DNA from 2 places in the Caballeronia sp. GAWG2-1 genome. Region 1 is predicted to be linked to the other one. Evidence: riboswitches for the same ligand, from Rfam matches in the RefSeq annotation. Region 1 holds a riboswitch; the other holds the start of a gene.
What was found. A riboswitch is a leader RNA that binds a small molecule or an ion and turns the genes downstream of it on or off. The one in region 1 is predicted to bind cobalamin.
Positions count from the first base shown of each region.

Region 1 (5,013 bases):
TCGCGAGCCGAGCGTGCGAATGCCTTTTGCAATGCCTACGCAGCGGCTTTGCCAAAGCTCGCGGCGCTTGAAAGCTCAAACATTCCCGAAGCTGTCGATGTCGTCATCACCGCGACTACCAGCAAGCAGCCTGTCTATACGCTGCCGGCGCGAGCAGATCGGTTGGTCATCGGTGTTGGCGCCTTTACGCCTGATGCGGCAGAAATAGCGTCGGGCACTATCGATTCAAGCGCTTTGTATGTCGATGACCCGGCAGGCGCGCGCCATGAAGCGGGGGATTTCATCCTTGCCGGTGTGAAATGGGAGAATGTCAATTCACTTGCACAAGCAATCACGGCAAGGGTGAAAAACGAACGCCCGGTCGTATTTAAATCCGTCGGATGCGCGGCATGGGATCTCGCTGCATGTCGAGTTGCTAGAGCTTTATTGTTAGACAAAAATAACCGCGCTATTTAAGGCGCTAGCTGGCTTGGAACGTTCCTTGCTGAATGTCTGTTCAATCGAAAGCTGGCGCAAGCGCCTTTGCACCCAAGTGAACAGACCCATGAATAGCCGATACGACACCAGATGGACGCCCGGTTTTCCCGCGCGCGACGACGGGAATGATGGATCAGGCGGTGCGTCCGCACAGCCTAACGCGGCGCCGCCGGCTGCTTACTTTATCTCCGTGCTGGAGCTTGCGACTGGCGAGAAGCTGGGCAATGACGAACGCTTACGCGCCGTCGCCATGCTTGAATCGCAGTTTGGCGAGGGACGTCCACGTACGCTTAAGGAGGCCGTGCGCATTTGTGCCGGAGCCATCGATTCATCGACATTGCAGCGAATGGCGCGTGGCGCTAAGGCTTAGGAAGGCCTTAGCGAGCGACGCAATTCGTTCACGGTCTTGTAAGACAGGCGGCTCTTATTTAACCGTCTGAATCACTTCGAAGCCTTCGAATTCCGGGTGGCCTAAGTAAAGCTGCCTGGTTTCTCCGCCCGCATTGCGATGCGCGGCGCGAAATGCATCCGACTGAGTCCACTGTTCGAACGCAGCATGGTTTGTCCAGATCGTGTGACTCGAATAGAGAACATGGTCATCCCGCGTCGGTCCCTTTAGCAGATGGAACTCCACGAAGCCCGGCACTTCCTTGAGGTGCGTGTCGCGGCTTGTCCAGAGATGTTCGAAATCGGCTTCCGCGCCTGGAACGATCTTGAAGCGGTTCATGGCAATGTACATGTCGATATGGCTCCTTGGTTTTAGGCATTCGAAAAATAATCAGGCCTTTGACAGTTCGACCAGCGTCCTGAAGCCGCCGAAGAACATGCGTTTGGGATCGAACGGCGGTTCGCCGTTTTCCATCATGCTCTTAAGACGCGAGTCTTCCATTACTTTGGCGTTGACGGCGTCACGCTGTTCGCGCGATTCATAGACGATCCACGAGAAGACCACCGTTTCGCCTTCCTTGAGCTGTACGCTTCGAGGGAACGAGGTGAGCTCGCCTGGCTTAACATCGTCGGCAATACATTCGACAAACTGCAGCGCGCCATATTCCAGCCATATTTTTCCCGCTGCATCGGCCATGCTGCGATACGCGTCGACCTTGTCGATCGGCACTGGTACGACGAAACCATCCACATAGTGCGCCATTGCTGTCTCCTTTGAGCGAACCAGTCGCTGCTTGCTTTGAGCACCGAGCGGCCATCTAAGTTCAGGAGGGCACGTACGTCCATTTGCCTTCCGCGAACTTGAGCAAGACGGACGATAGCGGCGCGAGATCCATCTTGAGTATCGACGACAACGGTTCGTCGCGCACGATACAGAGCGCCGCCTTCATGACGATGGCGTGCGTTACGACTATGCAGCATTCGTGCTCCGTATTCGAAGCAAGCCCCTCAAGCGCTTTCTCAACGCGCTTTGACAGCATTGCCACGCTCTCGCCGCCATGCGGCCTTGCATGGGGATCGGAAAGCCACGCCGCAACGTCTTGAGGCTCGCGCTCACTAATCTCGCGAATGGAACGACCGCGCCATTCTCCATAGTCGATATCGTCGAATGCGACATCGATCGAAAAATCTGTCGTGATCCAAGCCGCTGTTTCGCAAGCAACGCGGGCCGGGCTGGATGTGACGCGGCTTGGGTCGCCCGGGACATCGAGCGTGCATTTAGCCTGTTCGACAGGCTCGTCGCCTTGCGGAAAACGCCCGCTTTTCATGGCATGCGTGGCGGCGTGGCACAGCAAAATCAATGTCGATTGCATAGGCTTTAGCTCATGGTCGTTTTACTTTGCCGGCAATCATCATAGAATGGCAAGCTTGCAGTGCGAGGAAGCCGGTGGAAGCCCGGCACGGTCGCGCCACTGTATGCGGTTCGCGCTAAGAGCGCGATGCCGCGAGTCAGACCCCGCTGCATGCTCTTCGTCTATCGGGACGCGCTTTTCCCTGGAGAAATTTCAATGAATATGTCCAACGCGCCGGCTTTTTCCGCTGGTATTGCAACGCCCGCTAACGATGCACCGGTCCCCATTCCGGTGCGTGAGGTCCTTCCTTGGGCCGTTTTTATCGGCCTCGTTCTGCTGATCGCGATTTATTTCGTCGGCGCCGAGCAAGGTGCAACGTCCATTATCTCGGGCATGTACGTCCACGAATTCGTTCACGATGGCCGGCACTTGCTCGGCTTTCCGTGCCACTGAGGACGGAGCATGATTCGCAACTTGCTTATACGCGGCATGGTCGCGGGACTCGTCGCGGGCCTGATCGGCTTTGGCTTTGCGCGCGGCTTCGGCGAACCTTCAGTTGCTCGGGCTATCGCGTTCGAAGAACAGCACGAGCATGCACAAGCGCCCGCACACGATCATCACGATGAAGCGGCGGCAGCGCAATCGCATAGTCATGGTGATGATGAAGAACTCGTTAGCCGGGACACGCAAGCGGGTTTGGGCTTACTAACGGGCGTGGTGGTGTTCGGCACGGCTTTAGGCGGTATTTTCTCGCTGATCTTTGCCTTGGCTTATGGGCGGCTCGGCTCGTTGCATGCGCGCGGAACGTCGGTTTTGCTTGCGCTCATTGGTTTCGTTAGCGTTGCGCTCGTGCCGTTCATCAAATATCCCCCAAACCCGCCCGCCGTGGGCAATGCCGAAACCATCGGTCCGCGTACGGCGCTTTTCTTCGGCATGGTGGCGATATCAATCGTCGGCGCGGTGTTCGCGGTCTATGCGCAGCGACGCTTGCAGGCGCGTCGCGGCAACTGGAACGCGGCGCTTATTGCGGCGGCTGGTTACGTCGTCCTGATGGTTATCGCGCAAGTGGCGCTGCCTTCTGTCGACGAAGTACCCGCCGACTTTTCCGCGTCGTTGTTGTGGAATTTCAGGCTGACTGCCGTCGGTATCCAGGCATTGATCTGGGCAACGCTTGGACTGCTCTTCGGCGCGCTTGCGTCACGTGAACTCGAGCGTCCGGCAGCGCGTCGCATGGCCGCTGCCTGAATCGAATGCTCGATGGATGTCAAAAGGCCCGCGTCGCTTGAGCACGAGCGCGAGCCTTCGTTCATTGCGAGGCCGCGCGCCGCTCAAGCAACTGGTCGAACAACGCGAGCTTCGCGTGATCGTCCATCGTTCTAAAGAATTTAATTTCCTCGCGGCTTCTAAAGCATCCCGCGCACAGGCCGCTCGATGCGTCGAGCTTGCAAACGCCGGTGCACGGCGAGCCGATTGGCTCCTGCGCGCTGGCGCGTTCGATCATCTCGGCGAGATCGCGTGGCCCGATTTCGGTCGATGTCGTCATAGTGCTTCGCCGCGAAAGAGCGCAGCCATTGCCGCAGGATTCGAGGGCCAGTAAGCGTGCATGTAAGTGGCCGTTATCGCGCCATGACGATAAAGCGCTTCGCCCTGCGCACCGGTCGTTGCGTGCGTGGCTGTCGTGAAAGGCTGCATCGATGTCTTGAGCGTCGAATAGTGAAAGGTGTGGCCGGTGAGCGGACCGTGGGCGGTGTCGACTCGTTGCATCGCCAGCCGCGAAAGACGGCGTTGCATGGTGGCGTCGCCGGGAAGGGCGCTTAGCATTGAATGACGATTGCCTTCGACATCCGTCAGTGCGTCGAGCAGGTAGAGCATACCGCCGCATTCCGCGACTACCGCGCGATTGCGCGCGATATGTTCTTCTATCGAAGCGCGCGTGCACGCATTGGAAGCAAGCGTCGCGGCATGAAGCTCGGGATAGCCGCCGGGCAAGTAGAGCGCATCGACATGAGCGGGTACGGGCTCATCCGCTAGCGGGGAAAAATAGCTGACGCTTGCGCCCGATGCCTTTAGCAAATCGACATTCGCGGGATAAATAAATGAAAACGCGGCGTCCCGCGCGATCGCAATGTGCAATCCGTCGAGAAGACGCGGCGGTTCACTTAGCGTGATGTCGTCGTCGAAGCGAACGAGCGGCGGCAAATCGGCAAGCGTGGTCGCGGCAATGGCATCGGCGGCGCGGTCGAGACGCGCATCCAGGTCCGCCACTTCCCGCGCTTGAGTGAGGCCAAGGTGACGTTCGGGTAGCGCGATATCGTCCGCGTTCGAAAAATGACCGCAATAGCGCAGCCCTTCGGGGATGGCTTCGGCCAGCATCTGTGCATGGCGCGCAGACGCCACGCGATTTGCAAGCACGCCATGAAACGGCACATCGGGCCGATAACGCGCAAGTCCGAACGCAAGCGCGCCGAAGGTTTGCGCCATGCCATGCGCGCCGATTACCGCGAGCACGGGCACATTGAACGCAGCGGCGAGATCGGCGCTGCTCGGCGTGCCATCGAAGAGGCCCATTACGCCTTCGATCAAAATAAGGTCGGCTTCCTTGGCGGCCGCGGAAAGCATCGCGCGGCACGCTTCCAGTCCGACCATCCAAAGATGCAGCGAATAAACGGGCGACCCGCATGCCCGCTCGAGAATCATCGGATCGAGAAAATCCGGCCCGGTCTTGAAGATGCGCACGCGCCTGCCTTGCCGCGTGTGATGACGCGCAAGCGCGGCCGTCACCGTGGTCTTGCCTTGA
Region 1 covers NZ_JALQDD010000027.1:185,250-190,262, reverse strand. Annotated here, with positions in the region: gene lhpI (bifunctional Delta(1)-pyrroline-2-carboxylate/Delta(1)-piperideine-2-carboxylate reductase) at 1-456, shown strand, start outside; gene NCR98_RS17345 (hypothetical protein) at 470-847, shown strand; gene hmuQ (heme-degrading protein HmuQ) at 902-1,216, opposite strand; gene NCR98_RS17335 (DUF1428 domain-containing protein) at 1,256-1,627, opposite strand; gene NCR98_RS17330 (histidine phosphatase family protein) at 1,689-2,237, opposite strand; cobalamin riboswitch at 2,279-2,402, shown strand; gene NCR98_RS17325 (CbtB domain-containing protein) at 2,439-2,669, shown strand; gene NCR98_RS17320 (CbtA family protein) at 2,679-3,461, shown strand; gene NCR98_RS17315 (DUF1289 domain-containing protein) at 3,523-3,759, opposite strand; gene NCR98_RS17310 (cobyrinic acid a,c-diamide synthase CobB) at 3,756-5,013, opposite strand, start outside.

Region 2 (5,013 bases), on a different contig from region 1:
CGCTCGACATCGCGACGAAGGCGAGGGCGGCGGCGGTTTTCTTGTCGATCATCTAAGGACTCCGAGTGCAAGAGCATCGCGTGATTCGCGACCGCACTTAGGCGCTTCGTTCGTTCCCTTAGTTCCCTTGAACGATTCGCGCGCCCTAGACCAGACGCTCGGTTATGAAGCGCCACTGCGCCTCGGTCACGGGCGTGATCGACAGCCGATTACCGCGCGCGAGCACTTGCATGTCGGCGAGTTCTGCGTGTTCGCGCAATGTCGCGAGCGGAATCAACGGCGTCTTCTTGACGAAACGCACATCGACGAGCATCCAGCGCGGCGTCTCCTGCGTGGACTTGGCGTCGAAGTACGGGCTTTTGGCGTCGAACTGAGTGGGATCGGGGTAGGCCGTAGAACAGACTTTGGCGATGCCCGCAATGCCCGGCTCCGGGCAACTCGAATGATAGAAGAGCACGCCGTCGCCGACTTGCATCTGGTCGCGCATGAAGTTGCGCGCCTGATAGTTGCGCACGCCCGTCCACGGGAGGGTTTTCTTCGGCGCGTGCGCGAGATGATCGATGCTCGCTTCGTCCGGTTCGGACTTCATCAGCCAGTAGCGCATGATGGATTCGGCAACGGGGTTTTAAAACGGGCTCAACAAAAGCAAACGGCATCGGTATGAACCGATGCCGCTGGAGTAGGGTCCCCACCTCGGCCGCTAGGCCGGCATCCTGAACCTGGGTTCAAGATTGGTCGCAGTAAGCAACACTTCGGGTACATCAGACAGAGTGACGCGCGCGCCCGTGCTGCAAGTTTCCACAACCGTGCCAATGTAGCATTGGTTCAAGGAATATATGACCTTGGCGAACCAGGCAGGGAGTAGTCACTCTACACCAATCGAATGTCTAATGCAGCCTCTCGACACCAATTGCGCAGTTTCTTTTTTCGATTGACATCGCGCGACCGATTAGCGTTCGCCAAGGAGCGGCGTCGCGGCACTTCGGTCACTGCACTTCATACTGCGCGATGACAGCACCAAGCTGTTCGTTCATGGAGTGCATCGTGCGGCGAATTTCCTCGGCGGGGAAGGCCTCGCCATGACGCACGCTTTCTTGCAGCCTCAGCAATTCGGAAGCGAGTGAAAGCGCGGCCATCACCGCGATGCGGTCTTGCCCGCGCACGTTGCTTGCATTGCGCACCTTGTTCATCTCGGCGTCGACGCGTGCCACCGCTTCACGCAGCGCACCTTCGGTTTCCGGCGAACAGGCGAGGCGATATTGCTGGCCGAGAATGGATACTTCGATCTGCGTGGTCGTCATGCCTTCTCTCCGTGATGATGCTCACTGTGCTCTCCCGCGTGCGCATGCTCGTGCGCGGCTTGCACATCGTGAGAACGGGCATCGAGGAGATCGAGCTGATTTTCCGTCTCGGCATGATTCGCGGACTTGCCGCGCGGCAACTTTTCGAGAATCGCGTTCAGGCGGACCTGCGCGTCGTCGATCTTGGCCGAGAGGGAATCGCGTTCGGCTTGCAGCGTGTCGCGCTCTTCGCGCATTTGCACAAGCTCTGCCTGCACGTTCGCGTAGTCGCTACGCAGTTGTTCGATTTGTGCTTCAAGCGCGAGACGCGCCTGATTGTGCCGCTCGCTGATCTGGATCAGCCGGCCGATATTTCCTGACAGTGATTCGAGTTCGTTGAGCATGTGCTGCGTCCTCTAAAGACCTCGCATTCTAGCGCGGTTCAACGGAGCTTCCGATAATTGTCTCGTTTCGAGACGTAACAGCACGCGATCATGCGTGCATCGCGATGCATTCGTGTGTGGAAAGCGCGGGCGCTGCCGATGTGTTGCGACGGCGGGTTCTAGTTGGGTTCGTCGTGAGCCGTGTGTCTTGCGATGATCGGCCAGGGTCGTTTCTTGACGGTCCTGAATCGCGCTCCTACACTTGCCGCACTTTTGGTGCTCGCGTCCGCATTCTTTTGCGGGCGCAGTCAAACGGGAAACAGGAAGCGGCGCCGCCAAGGCCACGCCAACCTGTGCTGCCCCCGCAACGGTAAGCGACCGCAACGCAAGTTGCAAGTCGTCCCTTGCGCGTTTTTCGCCGCGCCGTCGTGTGAGTTTGCTTGCGAGTTTGTCTGATTCGCAAGAATCCGCCGCTCGACGCAGGCCAGGCGAAGAACGTGTCGATGCCACTGCGCTTCATGCGTGGGAAGGCGGGACGGTGTGTCGCCAGCCCGGATACCGGCCAACTGTTCAGCGCGTTCGTCTGTTCGCATTCGAGCGCGCTCGTCGCGCATTGGCCTTGCGGGGAGCGAGGTCGCGCCAGCCTACGCATGGGAACATTTCACGCATGGTATCGCCACTTGCCCGACACGCGGGCAGACGCAAAACGATCGAACGCGCCGCGCTCGTCGCCCTCAACACATGGTTGCTCGCTCATGAAGCGCTCGCGGACGAAGCCTCGCAACCGCCGCTCGCGCCCGTCGTCGTGACCGCGACGCGCACCGCGCAACCTCTCGCCGATACGATCGCGCAGACTTCGCTCTTCGACGCCCAGGATATCGCCGATAGCAATGCCTACGACGCGCTCGGCGTCATCGGTCTTGCGCCCGGCGTGCAGGTGACGCGCAACGGCGGCCCGGGAGCGAATGCAAGCGCGTTCATACGCGGCGCGTCCTCGACGCAATCGCTCGTTTTGATCGACGGCGTGCGTGTGGAATCCGCATCGCTCGGTTCGGCGCAGCTTGCGCAGATCATGCCGGATCAGATCGACCGCATCGAAGTCGTGAACGGCAACGTGTCGGCGCTGTACGGCTCGGGCGCGATCGGCGGCGTCGTGCAGATCTTCACGAAAGACGGCGAGGCGCATCCGCCGCGCTTCTACTTCGAGACGGAATACGGCAGCTATCACACGCAGCGGCAAGCTGCGGGCGTTTCCGGCGCGCTCGATAGCGAAGGCCGCACGACCTTCAGCTTCAACGTATCGCGCGAGAAGACCGATGGTTTCTCGTCGATCGATCCCGCGCTCGCGCCCAACGCCAATCCGAACGCGAACGGTTATCTGAACGAAAGCGTCGCGGCCACGCTGCGCCACAAGTTCGGCGACAAATGGGACGCGGGCGTGCGCTTCTATCAGTCGAACGGCATCGACAGTTTCGACGATGCCTACGGCTTGCCCGGCGATCTCAACGATTCGCACAGTCGCGTGCGGTCGACATCGGTGTTTGCGAACGGCCGTATCACGGACCAGTGGACCACGCATTTCACGGTCGCGCAGGGACAGGACCGCGCGAACATCGAGCAGAACGGCATCTATACGAGCCGCTTCAATTCCGAGGATCGCCAGTATCTGTGGCAGAACGACTTTCGCCTGACGGAGGCGCACAAGCTCCTGTTCGGTTACGAGCATCTCGACCAGACGCTCGATTCGGATCAGTTCAGCGCGCCGGATCGTCACGTGAATTCGGTGTACGCGGGCTATGTGGGACGCTTCGGTCCGAGCGAAGTGCAGGCCAATCTGCGCCACGACCAGTATTCCGATTTCGGCGGCGCGAACAGCTACTATCTGGGCTATGCGTACAACATCGACACGCACTGGCGCGCGAGCGCGAGTTACGCGGCGTCGTTCCGCGCGCCGAGCTTCGACGATCTCTACTATCCGTTCAGCGGCAATCCGTCCATTCAGCCCGAGCGCAGTCATTCGGTGGAAGCGGCGCTGCAGTACGCATCGGACCAAGTGGGCGTGCTGCGCGTGACGGCGTTTCAGACGCGCTATTCGAATCTGATCGATTACGTATCGGACGGCAGCGGCTTCTATATCGCGCAGAACGTCGGACGCGCGAAGGTGCAGGGCGTCGAGGGATCGTGGGCAGGGCATGTCGGCGCCACTGATTTACGCGCGGGCGTGACGTTCCAGAATCCCGTCGATGAAACCGGCAATCAGGACCTGACGCGCCGTGCGCGGCGTTTCGCGAGTTTCAGCGCGCATCGCTCGATAGGAAGCTGGCGCGTGGGTGGCGAGTGGATCGTGAGCGGTGCGCGCAGCGATTACGATTCGACGCTCGCGGGCTATGGCGTCGTGAATCTGTCGGCGCGCTATGACATCACGAAGTCGTGGTACGTGAGCGCGCGTGTCGACAACCTCTTCGACCGGAACTATGAACTGGCTTATTCGTACAACACGCCGAGGCGCGGCGCTTATGTCACGCTCGGCTGGCGCCCGTCGTGAGCGACACCGTTGACCTGCGCCGCGCGATGAACGCTAAACGCGCGTTAGGCATCTGGGCTGCGCTCGGGCTTGCCGCGTTGCTTGTGTTTGCGGCGTCGCTCGCGCTCGGCAGCGTCGCGTTGCCCTTGCCGCGCGCCATCGCGGCGTTGCTGCACGCGCATGCGGCCGCGCCCGATATCGCCGATGACATCGTGCTCACCTTGCGTTTGCCGCGCGCGCTCGCGGGTTTCGCTTCGGGCGCCTTGCTCGCGCTTTCCGGCGCGCTGCTGCAAGTGCTGTTGCGCAATCCGCTGGCCGAGCCGTACGTGCTCGGCGTATCCGGCGGCGCGGCGACCTTCGCGCTCACGGCGATGCTCGCGTCGCTGCCGTGGTGGGGCATCGATCTGGCGGCGTGCGCGGGCGCGTTCGCATCCATCGTGCTGGTGCTCGGACTCGCGCGACGCGACCTGTGGCACGGCGATCGCGATGCCTCTCCGCGTCTTCTGCTGACAGGCGTGGTGATAGCGGCGGGCTGGGGCGCGCTCATCACGTTGATCCTCAGCATTGCGCCGGAAAATCGCTTGCGCGGGATGATCTTCTGGCTGACGGGCGACCTGAACGGCGCAGCGACGCCGTGGCCCGCGCTGATTGCGCTCGTCGTCGCGATGATCGTCGTCGTGCCGCTCGCACCGCAACTCAACGTGCTGTTGCGTGGCGATACGGCCGCGCGTTCGCTCGGCGTGCCTGTCTCGCGCGTGCGGCTGTCGGTGTATCTCGTCGCATCGCTTGCGGCAGCGGCGGCTGTCACGACGGCGGGCACCATCGG
Region 2 covers NZ_JALQDD010000006.1:172,304-177,316, forward strand. Annotated here, with positions in the region: gene NCR98_RS03190 (SIMPL domain-containing protein) at 1-52, opposite strand, end outside; gene NCR98_RS03195 (EVE domain-containing protein) at 146-604, opposite strand; RNA gene ssrS (6S RNA) at 682-864, opposite strand; gene NCR98_RS03205 (cell division protein ZapA) at 987-1,301, opposite strand; gene NCR98_RS03210 (ATPase) at 1,298-1,684, opposite strand; cobalamin riboswitch at 1,921-2,244, shown strand; gene NCR98_RS03215 (TonB-dependent receptor domain-containing protein) at 2,331-4,208, shown strand; gene NCR98_RS03220 (FecCD family ABC transporter permease) at 4,235-5,013, shown strand, end outside.
Region 2: linked by a shared signal. The riboswitch ahead of NCR98_RS03215 (TonB-dependent receptor domain-containing protein) and the one ahead of NCR98_RS17325 (CbtB domain-containing protein) in region 1 are both predicted to bind cobalamin.